One region of the Azospirillum sp. genome, then DNA from elsewhere that is predicted to be linked to it. Evidence: predicted binding sites of a transcription regulator. Region 1 holds the regulator's gene; each other region holds the start of a gene.
What was found. The regulator PhoB, encoded in region 1, activates phosphate uptake and scavenging genes when phosphate is short. The targets are predictions, from matches to a motif close to TNTCATAAAACTGTCA.
Positions count from the first base shown of each region.

Region 1 (3,227 bases):
CATGCCGCCGGCCGGCCGGGTGGACGTGCCGGCCTGCATCCGGGGCGTCCTCGATTCGCTGGAGCTGAAAGCCGCCGCGCGCCGCATCGCGCTGCGGCTGGAGGCGCCGGACGGCCTGCCCGCGGCAATCGGCGACGAGGACCAGCTGACCCAGGTGTTCAGCAACCTGATCAGCAACGCCGTCAAGTACACCCGCCCCGACAGCGAGATCTCCGTCACCGTCGCGCTGTCCGACACCGCGGCGGCCGGCCCGGTCCCGGCGGCGCCGGCCCGCCGGGCGCCGCCCGGCCGCTCGCTGGCGGTGGCGGTGATCGACCGCGGCGAGGGCATCCCGCGCCAGCACCTGCCCCGCCTGACCGAGCGCTTCTACCGTGTCGACGCCGCCCGCTCGCGCGCCATGGGCGGCACCGGGCTGGGGCTGGCGATCGTCAAGCACATCGTCAACCGCCACCGCGGCCGCCTGACCATCGACAGCGAGGTCGGCACGGGCAGCACCTTCACCGTCTACCTGCCGGTCGCGGCGCCCCTTGGCGTTGGCGCGGCACAGCCGGCCGCCAAGCGCCGGGCCGGAGATGCGGCCTGACCCCTCCCCCACCGGAGGCGGGGGAGGGCAACAGCATGACAACTCCATGTCCACCGTCACAAAACAGTCATCAAACCGCAATACTCCGGTCTCCGTCGCCCGCTAACGTCCCGCCGACCGCATCGAGGCGTGAAAGCAGGGCCCATGTCCGGTGAGCACATCGTCCGCTCCTTCGAACAGGAGCTTCAGCGAATCTCCAACCTTGTCACCCAGATGGGCGGCGTGGCCGAGGCGCAGGTCGCCGCCGCCGTCAAGGCGGTCGCCCGGCGCGACGTCGCGCTCGCCGCGCAGGTGGTCCAGGCCGACCAGCGCCTCGACGAGTACGAGCGCGCCATCGACGCCGAGGCCTTCCGCCTGCTGGCGCTGCGCCAGCCCATGGCGCAGGACCTGCGCGAGATCGTTTCGGCTCTGAAAATATCCTCGGATCTGGAGCGCATCGGCGACTACGCCGCCAACGTCGCCAAGCGCTCGCTGGCGCTGGCGCAGGTGCCGGCGGTGCGCCCGGTGGTCGGCATCCCGCGCATGGGCCAGCTGGTCGGGAGCATCCTGAAGGACGTGCTGGACAGCTACACCGAGCGCGACGTCAGCAAGGCGATATCCGCCTGGGAGCGCGACCAGGAGCTGGACGACCTCTACACCAGCCTGTTCCGCGAGGTCCTCACCGACATGATGGAGGACCCGCGCAACATCACCCCGTGCACGCACCTTCTGTTCATGGCAAAGAATCTGGAGCGCATCGGCGACCACGCGACCAACGTGGCGGAGACCATCCACTTCCTGGTGGTGGGCGAGCCGCTGGCGGGTGAGCGCCCGAAGAACGACACCTCGTGCGTCACCGTCGTGGCCGCCGGGGAGACACCGCAGGAGATGGGGAATCCATGAATTCGGCGCTGAAGCCGCTCGTCCTGGTCGTCGAGGACGAAGCCGACATCGTCACCCTGCTGAAGTACAACCTGGAGAAGGAGGGTTTCCGCGTGGTCGCCGCCGGCGACGGCGAGGAGGCCCTGCTGCTGGCCGGCGAGCAGACGCCGCACATCGTGCTGCTGGACTGGATGCTGCCGCTGATGTCGGGCCTGGAGGTCTGCCGCCAGCTGCGCCGCAACCCGAAGACCCGCGACATTCCCATCATCATGCTGACCGCCCGCGGCGAGGAGGGCGACCGCGTGCGCGGCCTGAACTCCGGCGCCGACGACTACCTGACCAAGCCGTTTTCGCCGACCGAGCTGGTGGCCCGCATGCGCGCCGTGCTGCGCCGCGCCGCTCCGGCGCTGAACGACGAGACGCTGCGCTTCGGCGACGTGGAGATGGACCTCGCCTCGCACCGGGTGCGCCGCCAGGGCCGCGACGTGCACCTGGGCCCGACCGAGTTCCGCCTGCTGCGCCACTTCCTGCAGCACCCCGGCCGCGTCTTCTCGCGCGAGCAGCTGCTGGACATGGTCTGGGGCCACGACGTCTACGTCGAGCCGCGCACCGTGGACGTGCACATCCGCCGCCTGCGCAAGGCGCTGAACGAGGAGACCGAGGTGGACATCATCCGCACGGTCCGCTCGGCGGGGTATGCGCTGGACGAGAAAGCGGCCTAGATAAGGGGGGTCGCTCCCTTCATCCCGTGGCCTGAATGATCCGACTCTTCGTAGCCCTGGACTTTCCCGCCGACGTCCGCGAACGCCTGGCCGGCCTCGCCGGCGGCGTTCCCGGCGCGCGCTGGACCGAGGCCGGGAACCTCCACCTCACCCTGCGCTTCATCGGCGAGGTGCCGGACGACACGGCGCACGACATCGACGCCGCCCTGTCGGAGATCGCGGCGCCGGGCTTCGACCTGGTGCTCGACGGGGTGGGGATGTACGGCTCCGCCCGCAACGCCCGCGTCCTGTGGGCCGGGGTGGAGCGCAGCGAGGCGCTGTCCCACCTGCAGAGCAAGGTGGAGTCCGCGCTGGTGCGCTGCGGGTTGCCGCCGGAGGAGCGCAAGTTCTCCCCGCACGTGACGCTGGCGCGGCTGAAGGACGCGCCAAAGGACCGGCTCGGCCGCTTCCTGGAGGACCGCGGCCTGTTCCGCGCCGGGCCGATGCGCATCGACCATTTCACGCTGTACCGCAGCCACCTGGGCAAAGGTGGCGCGGTGTACGAGGCGTTGCGGGAGTATGGGCTTAGCTAATCAAGCCCTCCCCCGCCGGAGGCGGGGGAGGGCTTTAACGGCACTCACGCCGACCGCGAGATCGACTTGATCGGCCCGCGCGGGTTGCCGGACATCTCGGCGATCTTGCGGTCCTGCTCCTCGATGAAGCCGCGGATCGGGCCTTCGCCTTCGTAGCCGTTCGCCAGCTCGGCCGGAACCTTGCGGTTGGAGGTGCGCGCGCCGTCCTCGTAGAGGATGTCGAACAGCACGAAGCCGGTGTCCGGCTTCTGGGGTTTCTTCTTGGCCATGGGAACCTCGGGAACTCAGGTGTTTTCGGACTCGGCATCGGCAACAGGCGCGGTGCCGTCCTGTTCGGTGCCGTCCTGTTCGGCCTTGCGCTTGGCGGCCTCTTCCTCGCGGCGCTGGAGCTTTTCCTGCTTCTTCGCCTCTTTGGCGCGGTTGCGCTCGGCGCGCTGCTGGTTGTAGTTGGGCTTGAACGCCATGGGACCTTCTCCAGTACGCAGGCAA
Region 1 is NZ_JBOZRT010000058.1:15,266-18,492, forward strand. Features, by position in the region: gene ACRWK7_RS13505 (ATP-binding protein) at 1-583, shown strand, start outside; gene phoU (phosphate signaling complex protein PhoU) at 728-1,465, shown strand; gene phoB (phosphate regulon transcriptional regulator PhoB) at 1,462-2,166, shown strand; gene thpR (RNA 2',3'-cyclic phosphodiesterase) at 2,202-2,738, shown strand; gene ACRWK7_RS13525 (hypothetical protein) at 2,783-3,007, opposite strand; gene ACRWK7_RS13530 (hypothetical protein) at 3,023-3,202, opposite strand.

Region 2 (3,227 bases), on a different contig from region 1:
AGGGCTGCGACCTGATCATCTCGAACTCGCACGGCCGCCAGGGGGCGGCGCGGGCCGGGGTGGAGCTGTTCCGCATGGGCCTGCCGCAGTTCGACCGCCTGGGCGCCGGGCTGACGGTCAGCATCGGCTACCGCGGCAGCCGCGACCTGCTGTTCGCCCTCGCCAACCGCTTCCTGGCGCAGGAGACGGAACACCACGCGGGCGACGCGCACGATTGCCATGGAGGCGGCGGATGCGGATGCAGCGCCGGCTGAAACTGGTCGATGAGAACGGGCCCCAAGGGGGCAGAGGAGGTTCCATGAAGGTGGCGTTCTGCACCCAGGACATGCAGCACGTGGATGCGCATTTCGGCTGGGCCAAGAACATCGCGATCTACGAGGTGGCCAAGGACGGCTACCGCATGGTGGAGACCTGCCAGTTCGGCGGCTCGATGTTCGAGGACGGCAACGAGGACAAGCTGATCCCGAAGATCGAGGCGATCGGCGACTGCGCCATCGTCTACCTCTCGGCCATCGGCGCCTCGGCGGCGGCGCGCATCGTGGCGAAGAAGATCCACCCGGTGAAGGTCGATGCCACCGCCTCCATCACCGGCCAGCTCGACCGCCTGGTCGAGACCATCAACGGCAACCCGCCGCCCTGGCTGCGCAAGGCGATGGGCGAGGTGCCCGAACTGGCCTTCGCCGACGACGAGGAGGATTGACCCATGACCGACGTCACCCTAGCCGAAGACATCGACGGCGCCTTCCTGAAGACGCTCGTCCTGCTGTTCCGCGCCGAGGACACCTACGGCGCCTGGGAGGGCAAGAGCGACGAGCAGATCCTCGCCCCCTTCATCCTCGACAAGGAGGCCCGCGCGGCGATCCCGATCATCGGCGACCCCGACCCGGACACGCTGTGGCGGCTGGAGCTGTTCTACAAGGCCGTCGGCATCACGGTGGAGAAGCTGACCGGTGTCATGGCCTCGACCATGATGAAGATGAGCCACGAGGGCTTCGGCCGCATCGTGCTGATCGCCGGGCGCTTGGTGGTGGTGTCGAAGCACCTGCGCGACGTGCACCGCTTCGGCTTCCCGTCGCTGGAGAAGCTGACGGCCGACGGCGGCAAGCTGGTCCGCGAGGCGGTCGGGCTGGTCGAGAAGCACCCCGACGTGGCGCAGCTGTGAGGGCCGCCGCATGACCGATGCCGCGACCCTCAAGGACGAGATCAAGAAGCTGAATGCCCGCGCCACGGCGAAGAAGATGGACCTGCACGACCTCTCCGAGGAGCTGCCGGTGAGCTGGGAGCGCATCCCGGAGGTGGCGCAGGAGACCTATGAAGCCTTCAAGCTGCTGGCCGAGAAGCGCGCCCGGCTGAAGGCGCTCGAGACCGCTTGAGAAGGAGCCTAAGGACCATGAGCGCATTCGTCACCGGCCTGACCCGCGGCGGGGCCGCCTGGACGCCGAAGTTCGTCGAGAGCATCGACCGCAAGCAGTGCATCGGCTGCGGCCGCTGCTTCAAGGTTTGCGGCCGCGACGTGCTGGAGCTGATCGGCATCACCGAGGACGGCGACATCGTCGACGCCTTCGACGATGAGGCCGAGAAGAAGGTCATGAGCATCAAGACGGCCGGCAACTGCGTCGGCTGCGAGAGCTGCTCCAAGGTCTGCTCGAAGAGCTGCATCACCAACCTGCCGCTGGCGGCGTAACCGTTCCGGCCTCACCCGTCTCTCCCGGGGCCCGGAGGTGGGGTGGGGAAGCATGATTCAGGCCGAAACCCTGCTTCCCCACCCGCGTCTCCTTACATTTCCCGCACCCATTGCCCCCACCCCCGCCTCCCCCGCTTCGCAGGGGAGGGTGCCTTTTTTCCCCCTCCCCTGCGAAGCGGGGGAGGGGTCAGGGGTGGGGGCAAGCGTTCCGTCATTGTCGCTGTCGCAAACCCGACAATCGTCGCGAATCCCCCACCCCCGAAAACCTGACAATCCTTCCATATCAGCGCCTTACCATTTGGCACGCCGCATGCTTCTTGTCTCCCCAGACAGGCTTCACGAGCCGAAAGGAGACGAAGACATGGTGACCCTCACGCAGACGGCGGTGGCCACGTTGGAGACGGTCCTGGCGAAGTCCGGATCGATGGTGCAGGGGCTGCGCATCGCCGTCACCGACGGCGGCTGTGCCGGGCTGAAGTACCAGATGGGCCTGGAGGCCGAGGCGGCCGACGACGACGAAGTGATCGCGTTCGGCGGCGTGCGCGTCTTCGTCGATCCCCACAGCGCCCCGCTGCTCGACGGCGTCGTCGTCGACTTCGTGGAAGGCATCGAGGGCGCCGGCTTCACGTTCGACAACCCGAAGGCCAGCAGCTGCGGCTGCGGCAAGTCCTTCTCCGTCGGCGGCTCCTGCTCGTCGGCAACGGCTGGGGCGGCCGCGTCGTCCTGCGGCACCTCCACGCACTGATCCCCTGAAGAAGGCATCCGCCCATGTGGAACTACACCGACAAGGTCAAGGAGCACTTCTTCAACCCGAAGAACGCCGGCGTGCTCGACGGCGCCAACGCGGTCGGCGAGGTCGGCTCGATCACCTGCGGCGACGCGCTGAAGCTGATGATGAACGTGAACCCGGCCACCAACGTGATCGAGGACGCGCGTTTCCAGACCTTCGGCTGCGGCTCGGCCATCGCCTCCTCTTCGGCGCTGACCGAGATGATCATCGGCAAGACCGTCGATGAGGCCCTCCGGCTCACCAACCGCGACATCGCCGAGTACCTGGGCGGCCTGCCGCCGGAGAAGATGCACTGCTCGGTCATGGGCGCCGAGGCGCTGCGCGCCGCCATCGCCGCCTACAAGGGCGAGGCGTGGGACGACGACCACGAGGAAGGTGACCTGGTCTGCAAGTGCTTCGGCATCGACGCCGCGATGATCGAGCGCGCCGTCACCGTCAACGGCCTGACCACGCTGGAGGAGGTCACCCACTACACCAAGGCCGGCGGCTCCTGCCAGACCTGCCACGAGAAGATCGAGGACGTGCTGGAGGCGGTGCTCGCCAAGACCGGCGCTTTGAAACCCGCCAAGGCGCACGCCCCGGGCACCGTCGGCCTCGACGCCATCCTGCCGCTGAAGCCGAAGGAAGCCGCCCCGCCGCCGAAGCTGACCAACGTGCAGCGCATGCAGGCGATCATGATGGCCATCGAGGAGATCCGCCCGCAGATCCGCAAGGACGGCGGCGACGTCGAGCTGGTCGATATCGACGGCAAGG
Region 2 is NZ_JBOZRT010000028.1:30,265-33,491, reverse strand. Features, by position in the region: gene nifN (nitrogenase iron-molybdenum cofactor biosynthesis protein NifN) at 1-254, shown strand, start outside; gene nifX (nitrogen fixation protein NifX) at 299-700, shown strand; gene ACRWK7_RS05165 (NifX-associated nitrogen fixation protein) at 704-1,162, shown strand; gene ACRWK7_RS05160 (CCE_0567 family metalloprotein) at 1,173-1,373, shown strand; gene fdxB (ferredoxin III, nif-specific) at 1,391-1,684, shown strand; gene ACRWK7_RS05150 (HesB/IscA family protein) at 2,046-2,429, shown strand; gene nifU (Fe-S cluster assembly protein NifU) at 2,453-3,227, shown strand, end outside.
Region 2: the regulator PhoB is predicted to act here: its motif matches at 1,906-1,921, upstream of ACRWK7_RS05150 (HesB/IscA family protein).

Region 3 (3,227 bases), on a different contig from region 1:
CAGCACCGGCACCGCGGCGCCATCCACGAAGGGCAGGCGCGGCGGCAACTGCTCCAGCCGCGCGCGCAGCCAGCCGTCGTGGCGGAGGATGAAGCGGTGCACCTCGGCCTCGGCCATGCCGGCGGGCACCACCACCTGGACGAGGCCGCGCCCGGCGTCCACCCGCAGCGTCATCCGGCGGGTGCGCGCGCTCTCGCGCAGCTCCAGCGGAACGGGCAGCCCGGCTATGGCCAGCGCGCGCGGCCCCTTCGGGGCGGCGCCAGGGGTGCGGCGAGTGGTCATGCCCTTCTTATAGCCCGCCGCCGCCATCCCGTGCCAGCGTTCACGGAATGTTGTTTTGCGGCGCCGGGGCCCCAATCTAACTTTGTTCCAAGGGCCGCTGACGATTGTCACATTTGACAGGCGAGCCGACACCGCAAGATAGTCGTGGCTGGAAGTGGTCTGGGAGCGGAGCCGTCGTGGGCGAGTATAAGCAAGATGTGCGGAACGAACGGCCTGGTCGAAGCTTGGCCGACGGCCGGGAAGATCTGCTGGACGCGCTGCTCGCCGCGGGCGGGGAACGGCTGGCGATGCTGGATCCGGCGGCGCGGATTCTTGTGGCGAACCGCCCGTTCGCCGCGGCGCTGGGCCGCCGCCCCGACGAGCTGGAGGGGCTGACCCTGGCCCAGGCCGGCATCCCGCAGGCCGTGGCGCTGACGGCGCTGGTCGAGGCTGTGGCGGCGTCGGGCCTGGCGCTGACCGTCGGCGGCCTGCTGCCGGACGGCGAGGTGACGCTGGCGGCGGAACCCGGCGGATCCGTCGTGGTGCGCGGCCGCAACCCGGAGGAGGAGGCGCGCAAGGTGCGCAGCCGCTTCCTGTCCACCGCCCGGCACGACCTGAACCAGCCGATCCAGGCCATGCAGCTGTTCCTGCACCTTCTGCAGGCGCGCGCCGCCGACCCGCAGACGCGCGAGATGGTGGACCGCCTGGGGCAGGCGCTGCAGGGGGCCGAGGGCTTCATCCGCATGGTGCTCGACGCCGCCTCGCTGGAGGCCGGGCTGGTGCGTCCGGAGCGCGGCGCGGTCGCCATCGACGACGTGTTCAGCGTGCTGCTCCAGGAGTTCGAGGCGAAGGCCGAGGAGAAGGGGCTGCGCCTGTCGGTGCGCCCGGCCGAGGCGGCGGTCACCACCGATCAGGTGCTGCTGCTGCGCCTGCTGCGCCATGTGGTGGACAACGCCATCCGCTACACCGAGGCGGGCGGCGTGCTGATCGCCGCGCGGCGGCGCGGCGCGCTGCTGCGGCTGGAGGTGTGGGACACCGGCGCGGGCATCCCGGAGGCCGACCTGCCCAGCCTGTTCGACGACTTCCACCAGATCGACGGGCGCGAGCGCACCAAGGGCCATGGATTCGGCCTGCCGCTGGTGCGCCGGCTGGCCGCGGTGCTGGGGCACCCGGTTGCGGTGCGCTCCCGGCTCGGGCGCGGGACGGTGGTGTCGCTGAACATCCCCCTGGTCGCCGCCCCGGTTCTGGTGCTGGACGACGCGCCGGTGGCGTAGGCCGCCGGGCCTCTGCCCCCCGGCCGATTGACAGCGAACCATTTCCTCCCTCAGGGTGTGTAAAAAATACGGGGAGGAGGCGTTCCAATGGCGACGCCGTCACACGGGCTCGCCACCGGCGACCATCGCATCACCGACACACGCGACCCCGCCGTTCCGTGGGAGAGCGACGCCGACGCGCCGACGGCGCGCGCGCCGTGGCGCCGGCGTTTTCATCTAACCTTTACGTAAATGTCATGCTAAGGACGCTCAGGGATACCAGGGTACCGGCGTTCCGCACAAAAACAGGGAGGTGCATCGTGTCCAATCGTCTCGCGCTGGCCGCCGGCACGGCGGTCGCCCTCGCCCTGCTGGCCGGCCCCGCCGCCGCGCAGAAGATCCAACTGGAGTTCTGGCACGGCCTGCCGCAGCCGCTCGGCGGCCAGCTGGAGCAGGTGGTGCAGGGCTTCAACGCGTCGCAGAACAAGATCCAGGTCAACCCGACCTTCAAAGGGTCGTACCCGGAGGCCATGCAGAGCGCCATCGCCGCTTTCCGCGCCGGCAACGCGCCGCACGTGGTGCAGATGTTCGAGGTCGGCACCGCCACCATGATGGCCGCCGGCCCGGCGATCAAGCCGGTCTACCAGCTGCTCCAGGAGACCGGCTCGACGCTGGATCCCAAGAGCTACCTGCCGGCGGTGGCGGGCTATTACACCACGGCGGACGGCAAGCTGATGTCGATGCCGTTCAACAGCTCGACCACCATCCTGTTCTACAACAAGGACGCCTTCCAGAAGGCCGGCCTGGATCCCAACGCGCCGCCCAAGACCTGGCCGGAGCTGATCGAGGCGACGAAGAAGCTGAAGGCCTCGGGCTCGTCCTGCCCGTTCACCACGTCCTGGCCGACCTGGGCGCAGTTCGAGCAGTTCTCGGCCATCCACAACGTGCCGTTCGCCACGCAGGACAACGGCTTCAAGGGCCTGAACGCCGAGCTGAAGATCAACACGCCGCTGCATGTGAAGCACCTGCAGACGCTGATCGACATGCAGAAGGACGGGCTGTTCAAGTACGCCGGCCGCGACAACGCGCCGGACGCCCTGTTCCCCGCCGGCGAATGCGCCATGCAGATGGCCTCCTCCGGCCTGCGGCTGCGCATCACCAAGGAGGCGAAGTTCGCCTGGGGCGCGGCGATGCTGCCCTACTGGCCGGAGGTGAAGGACGCCCCGAAGAACTCGATCATCGGCGGCGCCTCGTTCTGGGTGATGACCTCGCCCAAGCGCACGGCGGACGAGTACAAGGCGGTGGCCGAGTTCCTGCGCTACCTCAGCCAGCCGGAGACCGACGCCAACTGGCACATGGCCACCGGCTACCTGCCGATCACCGCCAAGGGCTACGAGGTGGCGAAGGCCCAGGGCTTCTACGACAAGAACCCCGGCGCCGACATCCCCTACCTCCAGATGGCGCGCTCCGAGGTGACGCCGAACACCAAGGGCCTGCGGCTCGGCGGCCTGCCGGAGATCCGCAACATCATCCAGGAGGAGATGGAGAAGGCCTTCCAGGGCCAGCAGTCCGCCCAGCAGGCGCTCGACACCGCCGTCCAGCGCGGCAACACCGTGCTGCGCAACTTCGAGCGCGCGAACAAGGGCTGACTTTTGGTCCCTCCCCCGCCTCCGGCGGGGGAGGGACTTACTTCATTCAGAGATTCCATGCAGC
Region 3 is NZ_JBOZRT010000038.1:109,963-113,189, forward strand. Features, by position in the region: gene ACRWK7_RS08560 (M48 family metallopeptidase) at 1-282, opposite strand, end outside; gene ACRWK7_RS08565 (sensor histidine kinase) at 507-1,535, shown strand; gene ugpB (sn-glycerol-3-phosphate ABC transporter substrate-binding protein UgpB) at 1,835-3,163, shown strand; gene ugpA (sn-glycerol-3-phosphate ABC transporter permease UgpA) at 3,221-3,227, shown strand, end outside.
Region 3: the regulator PhoB is predicted to act here: its motif matches at 1,746-1,761, upstream of ugpB (sn-glycerol-3-phosphate ABC transporter substrate-binding protein UgpB).